One region of the Chryseobacterium sp. MYb264 genome, then DNA from elsewhere that is predicted to be linked to it. Evidence: riboswitches for the same ligand, from Rfam matches in the RefSeq annotation. Region 1 holds a riboswitch; each other region holds the start of a gene.
What was found. Region 1 has a riboswitch for S-adenosylmethionine ahead of VUJ46_RS17850 (alpha/beta fold hydrolase). Riboswitches for the same ligand answer to the same signal wherever they lie in the genome.

Region 1 (7,487 bases):
TCTGGAAATATCAGGTTCTGAAGCAATTAAATTTAGAAATTTAATCATGGAAGCCTTTCCGTCAATCAATCCGTCATCGAAATTGACATCAAGAATCTGCGCCCCACCTTCAACCTGGTGACGCGCAATATCAAGAGCTTCAGAATATTTCTCTTCTTTTATTAATCTTAAAAATTTCTTTGAACCGGCAACATTTGTTCTTTCACCAACATTGATGAAATTACTTTCCGGCATAATAATCAAAGGCTCGAGCCCCGATAATCTTAAATATTTCATAGTTTAATTTACCAATGTATCAATGTAACAGTCTATTAATGTAGCAGTTTACCAATAGATTCTTTAAGAAGATTGTTACGTTGATAAATTATTATATTGTTATACTAACCTTCCTCGGTTCGTATTTTTCTACCAAATCTGCAATTGCTTTAATATGATCAGGCGTTGTTCCGCAACAACCTCCGATGATATTAATTAATCCTTTCTCAACATATTCTTTAATCTGACTCGCCATATCTTCCGGCGTTTCGTCATATTTTCCGAAAGCATTCGGAAGCCCCGCATTCGGATACGCCGAAACGTGGAATTCTGAATTATGAGCCAATGTTTCCAAATACGGCGTCAATTGATTGGCTCCCAAAGCACAATTGAAACCAACACTTAATAAATTCAAATGTGAAACTGAGATTAAAAATGCTTCTGCAGTTTGTCCGCTCAATGTTCTTCCTGAAGCATCCGTAATTGTTCCTGAAACCATAATCGGGATTTTTATTCCTCTTTCATCCTGAAGTTCATCGATCGCAAAAAGGGCTGCTTTTGCATTTAATGTATCGAAGATTGTTTCAACCAATAAAATGTCTGAACCTCCATCTAATAAAGCTTCGCATTGCTGTTTGTAGGCAACTCTCAGTTCTTCAAACGTGATGGCTCTATAACCAGGATCGTTTACATCAGGGCTTAAACTTGCTGTTCTGTTGGTTGGTCCGATAGATCCCGCTACGAATCTTGGCTTATCAGGATTTTGAGCCGTAAATTCATCACATACTTTTCTGGCGATTTTTGCAGATTCATAGTTTAGTTCGTAAACCAAATCTTCCATATGATAATCTGCCATTGCAATCGTTGTTCCCGAAAACGTATTGGTTTCCAGAATATCAGCTCCTGCTTCCAAATATTTCCTGTGAACTTCTTCAATGGAATGAGGTTGCGTTAACGACAGTAAATCATTATTTCCCTTCACAGGATGTTCCCAATCTTTGAAACGCTCGCCACGGTAATCTTCTTCCTCAAATTTATATCGCTGAAGCATCGTTCCCATCGCACCGTCCAGAATTAAAATTCTTTCGGATAATGCTTTATATAATTGTTCTGAATTTTTCATTGTATGTTTCGGCTAAAGCCAATTTTTTATTTCGTTATTCTGAATCCTTGTCAAGGTTTGAAACCTTGACAAGGATTTTTTTTGCGTCGAATCTTCGCAGCCCGACTTGAACGGAGCTCTTTTTGCAGGAGCGAAGCGGAGGCAAAAAAGCGGGAGTGGAAGGCGGATAAAGCTGCCCAAATTAATTTAATCCAATGCTTGTTTTAAATCCGCGATAATATCATCCACATTTTCTAAACCAACGGAACAACGAACCAAACCAGCTGTAATTCCTACTTCATTTCTTTCATCATCAGACAATTTGGAATGCGTTGTAGAAGCCGGATGCGTAACAATCGTTCTCGTATCGCCGAGGTTGGCAGAAAGCGAACACATTTTAATTTTATCTAAAAAGTTTCTTCCGCCTTCAATTCCGCCTTTGATTTCGAATGCGACGATGTTTCCGCCTAATTTCATCTGTTTTTTAGCGACTTCATAACTTGGATGTGATGGCAGGAAAGGATATTTCACCAATTCTACATTCGGGTGACCTTCTAAAAACCCGGCTACTTTTAAAGCATTTTCACAATGTTTTTCAACACGGATTGCTAAAGTTTCCAAACTTTTTGACAAGACCCAAGCATTGAAAGGTGACATTGCCGGACCTGTATTTCTTGCAAAAAGATAAATTTCACGAATTAAATCTTCTCTACCGACTGCTACACCACCTAAAACACGACCTTGACCGTCTATCAACTTTGTTGCAGAATGCACTACAATATCTGCTCCGTATTTTATAGGTTGTTGCAAATATGGTGTCGCAAAACAGTTATCCACAATGAAAATCAGGTTATGTTTTTTAGCAATTTGTCCGAAAAATTCTAAATCTAACACCTCAATCGCAGGATTTGTAGGTGTCTCCAGATATAAAATTTTTGTATTCGGCTGAATATATTTTTCAACATTTTCAGCGTCTTCCGCTTTGAAATAGGTTGTTTCAATATTCCATTTTGGGAAATATTTTGTGAACAACGTGTGCGTAGATCCGAAAACCGACTGACAGCTTACGATATGATCACCTGCATTTAACAAAGTCGCAAACGTTGAATAAATCGCTGCCATTCCTGTTGCAAAAGCATATCCTGCTTCTGCGCCTTCCATTTTAGCAATTTTATCGGTGAATTCCGTTACATTCGGATTGGAAAAACGGCTGTATAAATTCTTTGGTTTTTCTTCTGCAAAACTCGCTCTCATATCTTCTGCATCCTGAAAAATAAAGCTGGATGTTAAATACAAAGGCGTTGAATGCTCATCAAACTGAGTTCTTTCGGTTTGGGTTCTGATCGCAAGTGTTTCAAAATTTGAAAGTTGCTCATTGTTAGTTTCTGGTTGAAAATTTTCGCTCATAAACTTTTGTATATTTAAATCTAACAGTTTAGCAATTTAACAATGGAATGCTTCGACAAGCTCAGCATGACAATAGTAATTATTATTGGTAAACTGTTATATTATTAAATTGTTATATTAATATTATTATTATTTCGTTTCGCTTACTCTTAAAATATCTCCGAAAACTCCTCTTGCCGTTACCTGCGCTCCGGCTCCGGCTCCCATGATGACGATTGGATTTTCGCCATAACTTTCCGTATAAATTTCGAAGATGGAATCTGAACCTTTTAACTGTCCTAAAGCGGAAGTTGCAGGAACGGAAATCAGTTTAACATCAAGCTCGCCTTTCTCTTTCTGTAAATCTCCGTGAAGATCTCCAACATATCTTAAGACATGACCAGGCTCTTGGTTTCCCTTAATTTTTTCATATTCTTCATCTAATTCTTCCAATCTTGAAAGGAATTCTGATTTTGAAACGGAAAGTAAATTTTCCGGAACCAAATTCTGAATGTTGATATCTTCAAACTCATTAATCAGATCTAATTCTCTTGCCAAAATCAATAATTTTCTGGCGACGTCATTTCCTGACAAATCTTCTCTTGGATCCGGTTCTGTGTATCCTTTTTCCAACGCTTCATTGATGATTGTGGAAAACTTATCATCCCTCAACGAAAAATTATTGAAAACATAACTCAATGTTCCTGAGAAAACGCCTTTAATTCTTGTGATATTTTCTCCTGAAAGGTGTAGCAATTTAATCGTATCAATTAACGGTAAACCTGCACCAACATTGGTTTCGTATAGATATTTCTTTTTATTCTTCTCTAAAGATTTTCTTAAGTTTCTATACGTGGCAATCGGCAACGTATTGTAAATTTTGTTGGAAGAAACGATATCAAAACCGTTATCCACAAACGCATCATAATGCTTCACAAAATCTTTACTGGCCGTATTATCTACCATCACCAGATTTTCCAGATGATGTTCTTTTGCATACCCGATCAGGCTTTCAATACTGGAATTGGTTTGAGAATAATTTACTTTCTGTCTCCAGTCGCTTCCAAAACCGCCTTTGTTCAAAGCCATTTTCTTTGAATTTGCAATGGCTACGATTTTCAGTTGTAATCTTTTACGCTTGAGAATATCGTGCTCTGAATCTAAAATCTGTTCCACCAAAGTTCCGCCCACATTTCCATGCCCGATTAAGGCTAAATGAACGACTTTCGGTTTTCCGTAAATTTCTGTTTCAACAATATTTTTTGCAATTTCCGTCTGGTTATCGGTTACCACGATATTTACCCTTCCCGCCGAAGCAATTTGATTCAACAAAAGCGGAAATATTTTATTTCTCTGAAGTTCAGAAAGTATTTTGCTATAATTTTCCGAAACGAAGCCAATGACTGCAACATTACTAATGTTATAAATATTGCTTACTGCCCCGTTCGATTTTTCTTTTTTAAACTCTTCCTGCAGCACACGCACTGCATCTTCCGCATCTTTTTCATCTACCAAAACAGAAATTCCATTTTCAATAGCCTGCTGGGAAATTACACCCACACTTATTCCTTCTTCATTTAATACTTTGAAAATTCGGGAATCAATTCCGATATGTCCCAAAAAGTCTTTCCCTTCAAAATTTACCAGCGCTTTATTTCGATAAATGTTTATTGTATCTGATGTTGTCATATATTCAGAATAGGTTTTATGATATTATTTAATTGTTTATATTCCATTAAAAAGGCGTCGTGCCCATGAATTGAGGTGATCTCGTGATAGAAAACATTTTCCTTTTTCTCTTTCAGCTTTTCAAAGCACATTCGGATTTCAGAAGCCGGGAAAAACAAATCTGTATCTACAGAGATCATGTGCATTCGTGCCTGAATTTTTTCCAGTTGAGATTCATCAACATTAATATTCATCAGCAAATGATTCATCAGTTGATAAGCTTTTAAACTAAATCTATCGTTTAAAGCATTTCCGTGATAAACCAGCCAATCTTCCGACTCCAATCTTTGTTTTTCCTGATTGTATTTATTTTGAAATCTATCATTTAACGATTCCGGCGTTCGGTAGCACAACATCGCATGAATTCTCGCTTTTTGTAAAGGTTCATCTTTTTGATTTAATAAAAATTTCTGAACCAGACATTGTGCATGAAGCCAATCATGGGTTTTATAATCACAGGCAATAGGAATGAAAATTTCGGCAAGATGTGGTTGTTTTACCAACATTTCCCAACCGATTGCACCTCCTAAAGAACCTCCAATAATGGCGTATAAACTTGTAATATGTAAACTTTCAAGCCCTTGTAAAAAGATATTGGCAATATCTGAAGGCGTGAAATCTTCGTATTCATCAATTAAAAAATCATCAAATCCGTTTCCGGGAATATTGAAACACAGAACTGTATATTTATTAGTATCGATTACCTGATTTTCACCAATCAATTGTTTCCACCAGCCTTTTTCTCCGGCTACGTCTGAATTTCCGGTTAAAGCATGATTTACTAAAATGATGGGTGCTGAAAATAAGTCTTTCCCGAAAAGCTGATAGCTCAACGAGATATGATATTCCTTACCGGAATTTGTTTGATACGAAAGATTAATATAGTTTAGTTCTGTTTTCAATTCTATTATACTTTTTGATAATATCATTGAAAATGCCACAGGAAATGGCTGAAAAAAGATTCAGTAGTTATCTGTCCAAAATAATTTTGGTAGAACGTAGCACCTTCTTCGCTTTCGCAAAGGGTTGCTAAGGTTTCACAGGGTCTAATCCCTCAACCTTTCTTGATAACATTTTCAATATTTGAATGATCGAATAGTGCAAAGGTATAACATTTCTTTTAAATATTTATAAAAATTTAATTTAATATTAGAAACACAGATAAATACAAGGTTTTCAAAGCAATGTTAACTATTTTTCAGATTCGTAAAGTTGGAATTTTTTATCAAAAAAACTAACTTCGTATGGAAAATTGATGAAATATGATTGCCGAAAAACAAAGATTACAAGATACAAACTGGAAAAACTGGGGACCATACGTAAGCAACCGACAATGGGGAAATGTACGTGAGGATTACAGTTCCAACGGCGACGCATGGAATTTCGCCAATCATAATACCGCAGAAAGCTACGCCTATCGTTGGGGCGAAGAAGGCATTGCGGGAATCTCTGATGTGAAGCAGCTTTTCTGTTTTGCACTTTCCTTTTGGAACAAGAAGGATAAAAGGGTAAAAGAGCGTTTCTTCGGGCTCAGCAACCCTCAGGGAAATCACGGAGAGGACATTAAGGAAATTTTTTATTATCTGGATAATACGCCTACGCACAGCTATATGAAGCTGGTGTATAAATATCCTATCAATGCATTTCCTTATGATGAAATCCGTGCTGAAAATGCCAGAAGAAGCAAAAAAGAACCAGAATACGAAATCATCGACACCGGAATTTTTGACAACGATGAATATTTCGATATTTTTATTGAATATGCGAAAGCTGACCATAATGATATTTTAGTTCGCGTTACGGTTTGTAACAGAAGTCAGATTGATGCGCCAATTGTAGTAATTCCTACGGTTTGGTTCAGAAATAACTGGAAATGGGGGTACAATACTTACCAAGGGCGAACGAATGCTTCTCACGATGGCTGTATAGATATTAACCATGATAGTATTTCAATTAAAAAGTTTTATTCGAGAACTCAGAATTCGGAAAGTGCTTTCTGTGATAATGAAACGAATTCACCCAAATTGTATGGCGCTCCATATCCTGGAAACACCTATTATAAAGACGGAATCAACGATTATATTACCTACGGAAGCAATACCGTAAATCCTGAAAAAAATGGTTCAAAAGCATCTTTCATCGTGGATGATATGATTGGTGCCGGACAATCCAAAACTTTTGATTTCAGATTATCACCGAATGATTTAGATGACCCTTTTTATCAGTTTGATGATATTTTAAAAAACAGAATCAACGAAGCCAATGAATTTTATAATGAAATTCAGAATGACGTAACCAACGATGATGAAAGAAATGTTCAAAGACAGGCATTTGCAGGTTTACTTTGGAACAAACAATTCTATCATTATAACGTTGGAAAATGGCTGAAAGGTGACCCCAATTACGAAGCTCCGAGAGACTTCAACAATTATGTAAGAAATACAGAATGGAATCATCTTCACAATAAAGATATTATTTCTATGCCCGATAAGTGGGAGTATCCTTGGTATGCGACCTGGGATCTGGCATTCCACTGCGTTCCGTTTGCGATTATTGATGCTGAATTTGCGAAAGGACAGCTTCTTTTATTAACAAAGGAATGGTATATGCACCCGAACGGGCAGCTTCCCGCTTACGAATGGAATTTGAGTGATGTAAATCCGCCAGTTCACGCTTGGTCTTGTTTCAGGGTTTTTAAAATTGATGAAAAGCAAAACGGAAAACCCGACCTTCTGTTTTTAGAGAAAGTTTTCCAAAAACTTCTTCTGAATTTCACATGGTGGGTGAACCGAAAAGATAAAAACGGTAAAAATATTTTTGGCGGAGGTTTCCTCGGTCTCGATAATATCGGAGCATTTGACAGAAATACGGTTTTACAGGATGGGCAACATCTTGAGCAAGCCGACGGAACAAGCTGGATGGCGATGTACGCATTAAATATGATGCGAATTGCAATGGAACTCGCTCAGTATTATCAGGTTTATGAAGATATGGCAATTAAATTTTTTGAACATTA
Region 2 (7,487 bases), 780 kb from region 1:
CCAATATCCGTCTAAGGTAATAAATAGTCCTTTTGCAGGTTTCAAGGTAAATCCGACACTTCCATTTACTGAGGTTTCCTGTTTTAATTTATCAAATCCAAGAATTTCAGCCGCTCTGCTGTCGTTGTTAAAAATTCCTTTTTTCACAATTCCAACTCCGGTGGTTGAAATATCTGCGTAAGAATTATTGAAATATTGTTGCTGCAAAGATGGCGCGCGGAAACCTGTTCCTACTGCTCCACGAATAGCAAAGTTTTTAATGAATTCATATCTGAGAGCCAATTTACCATTCAGGGTATTTCCAAAATCTGAATAGTTTTCAAACCTCAGCGCCGCATCGATATTTAATTTTTTAGCTAAATCATAAGAAACATCTGCATAAACCGCTGTAGAATGTCTTGATTTGGTTAAAGCATTGTCTGTCGAAAACCCGGTGAACGATTGCGCACCACCCGCCCCTATTACATTGGCTTCGGGAGTTGTTGGCGTTACGACGTTTCCAAAAATATCATATCTGGCGTAAGAAGCCTGTTCGCCAGCTTTAATATCATATTGCTCAAATCTGAATTCTCCACCAAAAGCAAAATTGAAATTTTCAACACTTTTAGACACATCTAAATTAACGGTATTCTGAAGAAAACTATGAGCTCCCGCGTAAAAACTCGTAGGTGAATTCGCTCCTAATGAAGCATTTAACGTGTTATCCACATTGTATTTAAAGGTATTGCTCCCGAACGTATTGCTAAGATCAAATTGCCAGTCGTTCAGATTATATTTCGCTCCAACAGCATAAGAAATATCGTATACCTGAGAATTCAAAACTGCCTGAAAACCGTTGGGATAGATGGAATACACATTATTTGAAGTCTCACTAGGGAGCCTTCTGAAACCATAGCCCTGACCTTCTTTTATGCTGAAACCTCCGAACGAATAGATTTTGAAATGATCATTAAAAGGATATTCGGCATTCACAAATAACTGCGCCTGTTTAATTTTGGCATCTCCGATCTGAAAATTGAAATCATCGCGGGATAAACCTCTTTGCTTGATAATCGCATCATCAGCTGCTCTTGCTGCATCAGGATCATCAGCAAAATCATAGGCAAAATTATCTCCAAAAATATCCAGATTGTGATTCTGAGTTCTCGTGGTCTTTCCTCTTTGATTAAGCTGAAGAGATAGGTTGATATAACTTTCGTCTTTTCCCAAAGATGACCCGTAGTTCACTCCTGCCTGATACGTTTCGCCATCTCCTCTTCCTGTGATTCCATAATTCAACGTGGCAGAAGCACCGATATCTTTTTTAAGAATAATATTAATAACTCCGGCAATCGCATCCGAACCATACTGAGCCGCTGCTCCGTCTCTTAAAACCTCAATCTTTTCAATAGCAATTACAGGAATTGCACTTAAATCAGTTCCGACAGAACCATTTCCGACCGTATTCTGATAATTGACCAAAGAAGTGGTATGTCTTCTTTTTCCGTTTACCAAAACCAGAACCTGATCCGGGCCCATTCCTCTTAATGTGACTGGATCAATATGCTCGGTTCCATCCGATGCCGACTGACGAACCGCATTGAAAGACGGAATGACATAATTTAATAAATCCTGAACGGTAATTTGCGGTGAGGATTTCTGTATCTTTTCGATATTGATAATATCTACCGGAACCGGAGTTTCCAGTTTTGTTCTTTTAGTATTTCGGTTACCCACGATAACCACATCTTCAATCTGTTTTTCCCTTTCCTGTTCCTGCGCGGAAATTATAATAGCGCCAAGTAGCAATACAGATAGGCTAAGCTTTTTCATCTTTTGTTTTTTGCAAAATTAATAATCAACCCGAACGGACAACATCCGCCAACAAAGACCGTCAAGAAAATGGAATAATATTTAGAATATTGTTTCACTTATCTTCCCCCAAATTGGGTTGGAATTAGCACCATTACCTGTCTAGAAAAGGCGGTTGCTAAGGTTTCACAGGGCCAAATCCCTCCACCTTTCTTGATAAATCTAGCACAAAGGTAGACTATTAATTTCACATAGCAAAAACTTGTAATTATTCCCTTACAATCAGCTTTTCCACAATTGTGAATAAGATGTGGAAAACGTATTAATTAGCTATTAGCAAGCTGTTAGAAGCATATGAATAAGCATAAATTGAGTATTAATAAGCTCGTGGATAAAATATGAATAAGCCGTTAGTAAGGTATTAGTAAGCCGTGAATAAACTTCAATACCAATGTGGGTAACTTTGTGAATAACCTATTAAAAACGTCTTAACAACCCGTTTACAAGTATACTTTTCAACGTGGATAATATATGAATTAATAAAAAAAAGAGATCGCTAAGCGACCTCTTTACAATCATTTTCAGACTTATCCACAAGCTATTCCACTATCATTTTTTGAATCGAAACTCCCGTATCTGATTTTAAATGAACCAAATATGTTCCCGAAGGATAACCCACCTTCATCTCATGCGTTCCGTTTTCCTGAGCAAGTCTAAATGAATCCATCAGCTTACCCGTCATGTCATAGATGAAAATTTGTCCGTTTTTAGCTTTGTTATACACCAATTTGACGAAACCGCTCTTCACAGGGTTATCAGCAATCTGAAGCAGTAACCTTTGAGAACCACTTGCATCTATTGTGGATAAACTCCCCGTATAGTTTCCAAAGATCCTGAATTCGCCCGGTTGAAGCGTAATCGGAGCCGTTGTTGACGTAATATTTGAAATGGTATTATCCATTAAATTTTGCCAAGCCCCAACATAAGGAAAATACGGAACTACACTCTTCGCTGTTGTATTATAATTCGCCAACACAACCACATTTTTCATATCGTTGTTTGTCAATAGATTATCATAAACGTAAATCCTCGTTATTAAACCCTCCGGATCATTCGTTAAATTATTAGATTCTATCGTGTAGGTTTTTGATTTAAATACAGAATGCGCATTTCGGATGTTGATAATTTTCGCCCAGGTATCGTAAACCGCCTTTCTGTTGGCATCAGCTTCATATCCCAATGCAAAAGCAATCGGCTTCTCATCTGTTCTGCAGTCATTATTAACAGATCCGTCTGCACACCTGTTGATACTGAATTCATAGCCCAATTCCCCAAACTGCCAGATCATTTTCGGACCAGGAATCGTAAAGAATGTAGCACCAAAAGTTTTCATTCTGTCAAGCGCCATATTTAAGTTTTTAACATCATAAGAACCATTCACCGCACCGTAAGCAAGATTTTTAAACATCAATCTTTCCTCGTCATGACTTTCCCCATATCCTACTGCTCTCATCGATGAAAAGCCGTGAAGCTCATGATCCACTCTGTCGAAATTACTATTTTCCTTATAGCCCATTGTATTTTGGTTATAAGAACCATTCTGATTATTCCACATCATTACTCCTTTTCCTTCTGATGCCTTATAATTAGCCCACTGCTGCTCTTCCTCGTCTGTTCCCAAATGCTCGAAGATCACATAAGAATTCGGATCGATTGCCCATTGTTTATCGGCATAATCTTTAAGAATATCCACCCTATCCTGTTGATAAGCATTGGTACAGCCTTCGTCATTTTCAGAACAGTTTTGGGTAAAACCTTTTGTAAGATCCCAACGGAATCCATCAACCCTATACTCAGTTAGCCATTGTTGCAATGTTCTTTCAACGTAATATTTAGTCGAAGGACTTGTATGGTTAAAATCATTAAATACATTATAAGAATGCTTTGGAACCGTATTAAAATAAGGATTATTAGCCGCTACATCTCCGTAACCGTCGCCATCAGGATCTACATTCCAAAGTCTTACCAGGGGAGAACGACCTGTCGCATGATTGAAAGCAACATCTAAAATCACCGCAATACCGTTTTGGTGACAAACATCTACAAATTCCTTGAATTTTTCCGGCGTTCCGTAGGCTTTGTCTAAAGCATAATGAAAAGACGTATTGTATCCCCAAGACAGGTTTCCATCAAACTCCATAATCGGAAGCAATTCGATTGCATTAATATTTAATCCTTTTAAATAAGTAATTTTATTGATCAGCGACTGCCAATTTTTTTCCTGGGTAAAATCTCTTAATAACAATTCATACACCACAAGATCTTCTTTTGCCGGACGCTGGAAATTATTTACCTGCCAGTTGTAAGGCGTTTGACCTGTTTTAAACATAGAGACCTCAAAATCCTGTCCTGCAGGAAATGTTGGTAAGTTCGGATAAGTAGTCGCCGAGATCCACTGATCATCATAAGAAGATAAAATCTGTGGCGAATAAGGATCTGCCACTTTTTTCAGATCATTGGTTCTGTATTGGAAAGTATACAATTGCTGAGGAGTCAGCCCGTTTAATTCAATCCAGTATAGATCAGGATTTGTCGTATCTCTTTTCATTAAATAGACATCATTCACTGCCCAATTATTGAAACTGCCGATCACATGAACGAAGTTTTTAAAAGGCGCATACAAAGCCAACCCAACCTTAGTCTGATCCGCCGGATCATAATTAATCCCCTGTCTTATCCATCCCGGAATCGATTCAGAAACCACATCTCGCGGAACCTGCAAAGTAAACGTTGCATTTTTAGAAGAAGAACCTTCCGTCGCAATTAGTTCCATAGAAGCATCTTCTGTTACGGTATAGCTGTAAGAATACGACGAAGAAGGCGTTGTTGTAGAATTTACGACCGTTCCGTTTGCTTTTAGCTGGAAAGTTGCATTTACATTTGTTGTCGCTGTAATGTTGATTGAGTTTCCTACAGGAACCGATGTCAAGCTATTTGCAGCAGGATTAGTAAGGCTTAAACTTAAAGTCCCAACATTTACAAAGCTATCTCCCGTTTGATGCGCTCCCGTTTTATCTTTTAATAAAAAACCAAATCTTCCGATTCCGGTTCTGCCGTAAAAAGTGGTTGGTGTAAAAGTTAAAGAATAAGAATCTGTTGTGCTGTTGTAAACCAACTTGTTCGCATCGTTTGAATCTCCCCATTGTCCGTTAGTAGGACAATCCTGATCATTTTGAAAATTAGAATCCAGTGACCAGGACCAAATATAAACTGCATTATTTGAAACGCCCCAAGCAGCTTCATCGATCTGATCTCCCGGAACCGTTAAAGTAATCTGATCCGTCTCATTGAACGGATTGGGTGTAACTGTATAGCTGATCTGCCCAAAGACAAAAGCCATTATCAACAGAAATACACCGGAATAAAATTTCCTCATAAAGTTCTCTTTTTTAATTAGTATTGCACTAAAATAATTTATTTTTCAGCAAATGATTATGCTTTTAATTAAAAAAGATGAAATTAAAAAAGATGAAATTCAATAAGCAAAAATAATATGCAGAACCTTTCATTTTAAAGATTAATAAAAAGATCTAACGTCACGGTTTGTCTTTTTCAAAGTCCATTTTGTCCGTTTTACCCCACTTACAATTTTTCAACACCCAATTCCCTACTACTTTTGAATCATAATTTAAAAATCGAAACCATTATGCATTCATATCCAATACCTCAGCAGCTTCAGAATATCAAAAAATATTTAACCAAAGGAATTCTAATGCTCCTTTTCAATTTCGGACTATCATTAAATGCTCAACAGAAAACAGAAGGTTCTTTGGGAAATTTAAAACAGATCAACGCAGGCGTTTTAAACATTGGCTATACAGAAGCAGGCTCTCCCAAGGGAACTCCGGTTATTCTTCTTCATGGCTGGCCTTACGATATTCACAGTTATGAAGAAGTCGTCCCCCAACTTACTGCAAAAGGATACAGAGTGATCACTCCCTATTTACGAGGTTTTGGAACCACCTGTTTTCTTTCTGATAAAACGATGAGAAACGGACAACAGACTGCCGTGGCTTTAGACATTATTACTTTAATGGATGCTTTAAAAATTGACAAAGCTATTATCGGCGGCTTCGATTGGGGCGCAAGAACAGCAGATGTGATGGCTGCACTTTGGCCGGGACGTGTAAAAGGGTTGATTTCCGTAAGCGGATATCTGATCACCAATTTAGAAGCCAATAAAAAACCACTTCCTCCGAATGCAGAATTAGGATGGTGGTATCAATATTATTTTTCTACCGAACGCGGCGAAAAAGGCTATGCAGAAAACACGTATGATTTCAATAATTTGATTTGGAAAACTGCTTCCCCCAACTGGAATTTTGATAAAGCTACTTATGACAGAACTGCTCAATCTTTCAATAATCCGGATCACGTAGCGATCGTAATGCACAATTACCGTTGGAGATTATCTTTAGCCAAAGGAGAGCCCTCATATGATGAACTGGAGAAAAAGCTTCAGTCAAAACCAAAAATCAGTGTCCCAACCATTACAATCAGTAGTGATTTCGACGGGGCTGCTATTGATGGAAAGGCATACGAAGGCCAATTTACAGGAAAATATTCCCATAAAATTTTAAAAGGAATCGGGCATAATGTTCCTCAGGAAGATCCCAAGGCTTTTGCAGAAGCGATTGTTGAAGTGGATGGTTATTCGAAATAGTTGATAGTTGATAGTTGATAGTTGATAGTTGATAGTTGATAGTGAAATTTAAACAAGTTTTAATTAATAAAAATCTTAAAAAATGGAAAATACAAACATTATTCAGGCAGAAAAAGTTTTATACACAGGAAAAACGCATACTACAGGCGGCAGAGAAGGCTTCTCTAAAAGTTCTGATGGTAATTTAGATATAAAACTATCAACATCGGGAGGTTCGGAACAGGGAACCAATCCGGAACAGCTTTTCGCTTCGGGATGGTCTGCCTGCTTTATCGGTGCTTTGGGAATTGCTGCCCGAAAAAGAAAGATCAGGCTCCCTAAAGAAACTGCGGTAGATGCCGAAGTAGATTTATGTTTAAACGATGATGCTTACTTTTTGCAAGCCCGATTGAACATCAGCCTTCCCGGAATCGATAATGAAACAGCAAAATCATTAGCAGAAGAAGCACACCAAACCTGTCCGTATTCAAAAGCAACGAGAGGAAATATTTTGGTAACGCTACAAATTTCATAGTCTATTCAATTATTGCCAAACAAAAACCCGCACTGTGACGAAACAATGCGGGTTTTACTGCAATTTAAAAAATGAACTAGCGCTGACTAATAAACAAAGGTTTATGGAGCAAACCTCCGCATTAAATCAAACGTTATGACAATTAGTTTTTAACAACTTTTTTAGAAATCTTCTGTCCGTTCTTCAATTTCAATTCTACGATATAGACACCATTTGAAAGAGCTTTCATATCGATTTGATTATTTGAAATCTGAACGTCTACTTTTTGACCGACAAGATTATAAACAGCCACAGTATCAATTGTTGAATCTGCTTTAATATTTAAAATACCGTTGGTTGGGTTGGGATACACCCCTGCTGTCGCAGCATTAAGTTTTACGTCAACAGTCCCAAGCTGCGTAAAATCTTTAATACATCTTATAGCTTCTCCCTGCCCTCTTGGCGCTCCGGAAGTGGGCT
Region 3 (7,487 bases), 180 kb from region 1:
AGGTTTTCCATTAGTCGGATCCACGCCTACCCAAGTCGGAAGATAGAAATCGTATACTGAACCACCTACAGTTAATAATTTTGTGCCACTGATGATAGAAGGCTGAGGCAGTTTTGTGATCTTGTTGTTTAATGTACTTAAATTTACATCAACATTCCATTGAAAATCGTCGGTTTTCACAGGTGTTGTGAATAATGAAAATTCAAAGCCGGTATTCTGCATCGTTCCGATATTGGCCTGAAATCCTGTAAATCCTAAAGACGGAGCTAACGGCATTTCAAAAAGCAAATCCTGACTTTCACGCTTGAAATATTCTACATTACCTTTAATTCTGTTGTTCAGAATCGCAAATTCAAGTCCTATATTTAAATTAAGATTCGTTTCCCATTTCAAATTTGGTGTCGGAAGACTGCTTGCAACGGTTCCCGCTTCTCCTAAATTGTTGTAAAATCGATATAAACTCTGATAAGCATAATAGGTTTTAAGCTTGTCATTTCCCTGACCTCCGTAACTTGCACGTAGTGTCAGCTGATTGAATATATTTAAATCTTTAATAAAATTTTCACTCGACGCTTTCCACGAACCACCTACAGACCAGAAAGTTCCCCAACGGTTATCTTGAGAGAATCTCGAAGAAGCATCTGACCTTACCGATCCGGAAATGAAATATTTATTCTGATAATCGTATTCTGCTTTACCTAAGAAACTTAGCAATCCCAACTGATCGCTGTTTCCCGTGAAACCGCCAAATAAAGCCGCTGCATCTGGTTCGTAATAATAAGGAAGTGAAAACTGAGATCTGTTTCCTGAAATCGTTTGATATTCATAATGATAAAACTCCTGCCCTGCCAATAAATTCACATGATGCTGACCAAATTTTTTATCGTACGTTAAAATATTACTTGTGGTATAAGAAAGCGTTCTCGAATTTGTTTTCGTAACAGAACCTCCAATTTCAGTTCCTTGTCCTAACAAAGAATTGGTATAATAATGTCCGTTATAATTCACCAAATCAACTGAAAAACTGGTCTTAAATTTCAATTCAGGCAAAAACGTAAACTCAGCAAAACCTTTTCCTGAAAAGTTATCTTCTCTGTTTTCGTTTTTATCTAAAGGTAAAGTTGCTGCTAAATTCTGATTTTGCAAGGCGCTGGTTGGTCTGTATTTTCCGAAATCATAAATATAATTTCCTCCTGCATCAAGTTTATAACTTCCATCGGTATTTCTTTCATAGTAAGGATAAAATGAAGGAATGATACGCCCGACGTTAATAATATTTTCAGAACTTGAATCCGAAGAAGCCGGAGCCAATTGCACGCTGTTGGTAAAGCTTAAATTCGCACCAACATTTAGCCATTTTTTAACTTCAGAATTTAATTTTAATCTTGTACTGTACTTTTTGAAACCAGACTCTATGGCAATTCCTTTATCATCAAGATAACCTAACGAGAAATAGTAATTACTCTTTTCGTTTCCGCCACTGAAATCCAAATCAACCTGATTTCTAGAAGCCACACGCTGAAGAACATCCGCCCAATTGTCGTTCCACAAAGCTTTTGCACCTGCCAACAATTTTCCGTCTGTTCCTACAGGTTTTGCAAAACTGGCTCCGTAAGGATTGATTCCCAAAGCATTCACCAAACCGTCTGTTGCCATCTGAGCTGCCTGCTGTGGAGCAATATTATTCGCAACATAGCCGTTTCTCATGGCCTCCCAATACAATTCAAAATACTGATCGGTATTTACCTGTGCATAATCTTTTACCGCTCTCGAAGAAAAACCCTGACTGATATTAAAATTGATCTTTGATTCTCCTTTTTTACCCGATTTTGTGGTGATGATGATTACCCCGTTTGCTCCTCTTGAACCATACAAAGCACTTGCAGAAGCATCTTTAAGCACACTCATCGATTCAATATCATTTGGGCTGATGGTGTTGATATTTCCGTCAAAAGGAAGTCCGTCTACCACATACAAAGGATCGCTTGAAGCACTTACAGAACCAATCCCGCGAATACGAACCGAAGCCACAGACCCTGGTTGCCCAGAAGCACTTACCGCCTGAAGCCCGGGAACCTGACCTTCCAACGCTTTTGTAATATTGGTAACAGGTCTGTTATTGATTTTATCACTGGAAATTGTGGAAACCGAACCTGTATAGCTGTTTCTTTTCGCTTTTCCATAAGCCACAACAACTACTTCGTCTATCTCTTTTTCCTTCAGGGTATCTTTTTTTATTTCCTGACCTTGTACTCCGATAATTCCCAGGAAAAATACCGCGACAGGTGGAATCCAAATCTTAGAATTAAATGAATTTTTATTAATCATAATCAATTTTGTTTAACATTAATTAAAAATCAACCTTTTACAAAAAAGACAACAACAAGCACCAATAAATATGATTAAATTATTGCTTATCTTTCCTTTTTAAGGCTGAATGTAACACCTTGCCTCACGCAGGTTGTTAAGATTTCACAGGGTCAGTTCCCTCCATCTTTCTTTATAAGCCGATCGAAATATGTTTGCAAATCTAAAAACAAATAGTCTACAAAACAAGTAGACTTTAAAATTTTTGATTATAATTTTATGAAAATTATGTTAAATTTATTTTAAAAACCTTCAAAATAGACAGTTATATAAATTGTTAAATTTTTAAATATGAGAAATATCATTAAAAATAATGTAATGAATGAAATTGCTTTTAAAGCTACACTATACGTAAAATGTAATCCATACGATCCTCGTCACTTCAAGTAGATTTTTGAAAAAAATCGTATCGAGAAGTTTTGTTGCGAAGTCGAATTTTGGCTTTAGAATATCGGTTCTCGATACATTTTTCTCCGCTGCGCTGCGAAAAATACTCGAACTGACGGAGCGGAAATTCAAAAAAAGTTTTTAATTTTATGATATGAAAATTTTAATTGTAAACGGTCCTAATCTTAATCTGTTAGGTACCCGAGAACCTGAAATTTACGGAACGGTAACGATGGAGGATTATTTACAGAAATTACAATCTGAATTTCCTATCCATGAAATATCTTATTATCAATCAAATATTGAAGGTGAATTGATTAACCGTCTTCAGAAAGATGATTTTGATGCTTTGGTGATTAATCCGGGAGCGTTTACTCATTATTCTTATGCTATTACCGATTGTTTAAAGAATATTCAGAAGCAGAAAATTGAAGTTCACATTAGTAATATTTACAAGAGAGAAGAATTTCGTCAGAAGTCGGTAACGGCAGCAAATTCTGATGCGGTTTTATCCGGTTTTGGAATGAATGGATATCGATTGGCAATTTTGAGTTTGAAGTAATTTATGCTTTGAGAAGCTCAGCATGATATTACTAATACTATCTTTTGTATTTGTAATTAGTCATACAATACCTTTCAACGCAGCTAAAAGCATAAAAAAAGCCTCATCAATGATGAGGCTTCCTAATTTAGTTAATTGCTTGTTCCTGTAACTGAGGACCTGAAGCGATAAGCTTTTTGCCCTCTTCGGTGTTACAATATTGTTCAAAGTTTTTGATATATCTTGAAGCTAAGTCTTTCGCTTTTTCTTCCCATTCAGAAACTTCGTTATATGTATTTCTTGGATCTAGAATGCCTTCAGAAACGTTTGGCAATTCTGTAGGAACTTCAAGATTCATAATTGGAATTCTTGTTTTCGGAGCATTTTCAATAGATCCATCGATGATGGAATCAATGATCGCTCTTGTGTCTTTTAGAGAAATTCTTTTTCCTGTTCCGTTCCAACCTGTGTTTACCAGATACGCTTTAGCGCCGTGTTCTTTCATTTTACCGATCAATGTTTTTGAATACATTGTTGGGTGCAATGTTAAGAATGCCTCACCAAATGCCGGCGAAAATGAAGGTTGAGGTTCTGTAATTCCTCTTTCTGTTCCGGCTAACTTTGAAGTATACCCACAAAGGAAGTGGTACTGTGCCTGATCTTCATCCAAAATAGAAACCGGAGGCAATACGCCGAAAGCATCTGCAGAAAGATAAACGATCTTGCTCGCGTGTCCTGCTTTTGAAGGCAAAACAATTTTATTAATATTGTAAATAGGATAAGAAACTCTCGTGTTTTCTGTGATAGATCCGTCTGTATAATCAGCAATTCCGTCATGAACTACTACGTTTTCAAGAAGCGCATCTCTTTTAATTGCTCGGAAAATATCCGGCTCTTTTTCTTCTGAAAGGTCAATTACTTTTGCATAGCAACCTCCTTCATAATTGAATACTCCATTGTTGTCCCAACCATGCTCATCATCACCGATCAGATATCTTTTCGGATCTGCAGACAAAGTGGTTTTCCCTGTTCCTGAAAGACCGAAGAAAAGAGCAACATCTCCTTCTTCACCTACGTTTGCAGAACAGTGCATAGAAGCCATCCCTTTCAAAGGAAGGTAATAATTCATCATGGCAAACATTCCTTTCTTCATTTCTCCACCATACCAGGTTCCTCCAATGATCTGAAGCTTTTCGGTAAGGTTGAACATCACGAAGTTTTCAGAGTTTAATCCTTGCTCTTCCCAGTTCGGATTTGTCGTTTTAGATCCATTGATGACTGTAAAATCAGGTTCTCCAAAGCTTTCCAACTCATAATGAGAAGGACGGATGAACATATTCGTAACGAAATGCGCCTGCCACGCTACTTCAACGATGAACCTTACTTTTAATCTCGTGTCTGTATTCGTTCCGCAGAATGCATCTACCACATAGATTTTTTTTGCACCAGAAAGCTGGTTCAGCACTAAGTCTTTACAAGACTGGAAAATTTCCGGAGAGGTTGGCAAGTTTACTTTACCGTCCCAAAAAATCGTGTCTTTTGTAACATCATCCTGAACAATAAACCTGTCTTTAGGTGAACGACCTGTGAAAATTCCTGTTTTTACTGATACTGCACCAGATTCCGTAAGCTCAGCTTTCTCAAAGCCTTGATTTTCAGAAGAAACTTCAGCCTGATATAATTCTTCATACGAAGGATTATAAATGACCTCATAACTTCCTTTAATCCCTAGTTTTTCTAAATCCTGGATGATTTTAGCGTGTTTCATTTTACTTATATTTTCTATTTCAATATTAGGGTTCAACAAAATTAATATTAATTAATTGTTAAAAGTGATTTAAATATAATGATATAAGTCAGAATGGCAAATAAAAAAACAAGTTTATAACAAACTGATTACAAACTAATTAAATCTTTCCAATTGAAAATTGTGCGAAAACCTTTCTCCCAAAAATAGTCCTCAAAGCCATCAAATTTTGAGCTCATGACAAAATCTCCACCCCAAGCTCCCAAACTTTTCACAAAAACGGGGATGTCCTCAAAGAAACGCTCTCTAACTGTAGGAATTTCAAGGAATTTCGAAATTTGTTGCTCATGAATTAACATTAGTTCAGAAAAATTTTCCAATTCGTTACATACTAAAATATTTCTTGTAAGATTCGAAAATTCATCAACCAATTTTTGAGACTTTGTTTTAGACTTGTAAAAATTGATTCCTTCACGGCTATCCTGCTTCTGATTTAAATGAATAAAAATAAGTTCATCTTTAAAAGAAGGTTTGAAATTCGTCCTTTCATATGTAATCTCAGGTTTGCTTTGAAACAGCACTGCAGATTTCTCTTTTGCCACCGCAATATCGTATCCGCTGCCGCCTAAACTGATTGAATTTAAATAAAAAGGATCAATCTCCGCCCATTCCGCAAGATTGGTCATCAGCGTAGAACTGCTTCCCAAACCGTAATCTGCAGGAAACTGAAGGTTGGTTTTTAAATGATAACTAAAATCGTTCTTGAATTTGATTGTAGAAAGTGACTGAACATTTTTTAAGGTTTTTAAAATAAATTCAGCACTGGAAATACTATTGGTTTCGATGATCTGCCAGTTTTTGTAATCAATGACAGCCTTTAACCATAATTTGTTTTGATGATAGGCTTCCCAGAAAATAAGAGAATTCCCATCGTAATTTTCTTCAAAGTAAAACTCTTGTCCCAGCTTGGTAGGTACCGCTAAGACAAGAGCTCCATCCATTGCGAAATATTCTGAAGTAAGCATCAGCTTTCCCGGTGAAAATATCTCGCCCATATTTTTATTTAGATTGCAGAAGCAACAGATACAGATCCGTCAATTTTCTTGATCAATCCCTGAAGGGTTTTCCCAGGACCTACTTCAATGAAGTTGTTAGCCCCGTCTTTGATCATATTCTGAACAGACTGCGTCCATTTTACAGGACCTGTCAATTGTGCAATAAGATTATTTTTAATCTCATCAGGATCAGTAATCGCGGTAGTCGTGATATTCTGATAAACTGGGATTGTTGCTTTTCTGAATTTTGTTTTTTCAATCGCAGAAGCCAGTCTCTCTTGTGCAGGTTGCATCAATGGAGAATGGAAAGCACCGTTTACAGGTAGCAATAATGCTCTTTTTGCTCCGGCTTCTTTTAATTTTACACAAGCTTCTTCAACTGCCGTTGTTTCACCGGAAATTACCAATTGTCCGGGACAGTTGTAATTTGCAGGAACCACAATACCGCTGATCGTAGCACAAATTTCTTCCACTTTAGCATCTTCCAATCCTAAAATTGCCGCCATAGAACTTGGATTGGCATCGCAAGCTGCCTGCATTGCTTTTGCTCTTTCGGAAACCAGTTTCAAACCGTCGTCAAAAGATAAAACGCCATTGGCAACCAATGCTGAAAATTCTCCTAAAGAATGTCCTGCCACCATTTCAGCGCCAAGACCGTTCACCGCTTTAAGAGCCGCTACTGAATGTATAAAGATTGAAGGTTGCGTAACCTCAGTTTTCTTAAGGTCTTCATCCGCTCCATTAAACATAATAGAAAGAATATCGAAACCTAAAATTTCATTGGCAGATTCCATTAAGTCCTTAATGTCTTTTCTAGAATCGTATAATTCTTTTCCCATTCCTACGAACTGAGAACCCTGCCCAGGAAATACAAGTGCTTTCATTTAGTAATTTAAAATATTTTGCAAATATAAATATAATGTTAATAATATCCTTACGGAACCAATCTGATTACTCTATAACCAGTATTTACATAAGCACCATTTGCTTTGGCTTTTACAAACTCAAACTTGGTAGCCAGCTGAGTCTGAACCTTATTCATCTGTTTGAAAATTTCTCCTTTTTTATTTTCTCTGGTTAACATATCGTTCACAACATCGAAACCAACAATGGCATATTTAGGAGGTGTTTTACAATATTTGCTTTTATAAGCCGCCAGAATTTCTTTTTCAAAACTTCCGTCGGTATTGATCTTTCTGTCCATCAAATAAACCAAATTGGCCTGGCTAAGATCATCCACTTTTCTTTCAAAGCTTGGAGCATAATACATACTGAATGCTTTTACGCCCTGAACTTCTTTAGATAAAGCGATCACTTTATTGGAGAACGCTTCACCCGCCGCCGAATCATCATTTGCCAAAATCGCGATTACCGGAGCAGACTGCCCTGT

Region 2: another riboswitch for S-adenosylmethionine. It lies ahead of VUJ46_RS14270 (TonB-dependent receptor plug domain-containing protein); the one in region 1 lies ahead of VUJ46_RS17850 (alpha/beta fold hydrolase).
Region 3: another riboswitch for S-adenosylmethionine. It lies ahead of VUJ46_RS16985 (SusC/RagA family TonB-linked outer membrane protein); the one in region 1 lies ahead of VUJ46_RS17850 (alpha/beta fold hydrolase).

The regions. Positions count from the first base shown of each region.
Region 1 is NZ_CP142422.1:4,091,599-4,099,085, reverse strand. Features, by position in the region: gene metH (methionine synthase) at 1-276, opposite strand, end outside; gene VUJ46_RS17865 (homocysteine S-methyltransferase family protein) at 368-1,378, opposite strand; gene VUJ46_RS17860 (O-succinylhomoserine sulfhydrylase) at 1,565-2,764, opposite strand; gene VUJ46_RS17855 (ACT domain-containing protein) at 2,894-4,432, opposite strand; gene VUJ46_RS17850 (alpha/beta fold hydrolase) at 4,429-5,400, opposite strand; SAM riboswitch class I at 5,438-5,545, opposite strand; gene VUJ46_RS17845 (MGH1-like glycoside hydrolase domain-containing protein) at 5,734-7,487, shown strand, end outside.
Region 2 is NZ_CP142422.1:3,308,134-3,315,620, forward strand. Features, by position in the region: gene VUJ46_RS14270 (TonB-dependent receptor plug domain-containing protein) at 1-1,812, opposite strand, end outside; SAM riboswitch class I at 1,908-2,014, opposite strand; gene VUJ46_RS14275 (alpha-amylase family glycosyl hydrolase) at 2,390-5,227, opposite strand; gene VUJ46_RS14280 (alpha/beta fold hydrolase) at 5,498-6,514, shown strand; gene VUJ46_RS14285 (organic hydroperoxide resistance protein) at 6,597-7,028, shown strand; gene VUJ46_RS14290 (T9SS type A sorting domain-containing protein) at 7,171-7,487, opposite strand, start outside.
Region 3 is NZ_CP142422.1:3,910,297-3,917,783, reverse strand. Features, by position in the region: gene VUJ46_RS16985 (SusC/RagA family TonB-linked outer membrane protein) at 1-2,328, opposite strand, end outside; SAM riboswitch class I at 2,412-2,509, opposite strand; gene VUJ46_RS16980 (type II 3-dehydroquinate dehydratase) at 2,909-3,316, shown strand; gene pckA (phosphoenolpyruvate carboxykinase (ATP)) at 3,444-5,063, opposite strand; gene VUJ46_RS16970 (GYDIA family GHMP kinase) at 5,192-6,097, opposite strand; gene fabD (ACP S-malonyltransferase) at 6,106-6,981, opposite strand; gene VUJ46_RS16960 (LysM peptidoglycan-binding domain-containing protein) at 7,032-7,487, opposite strand, start outside.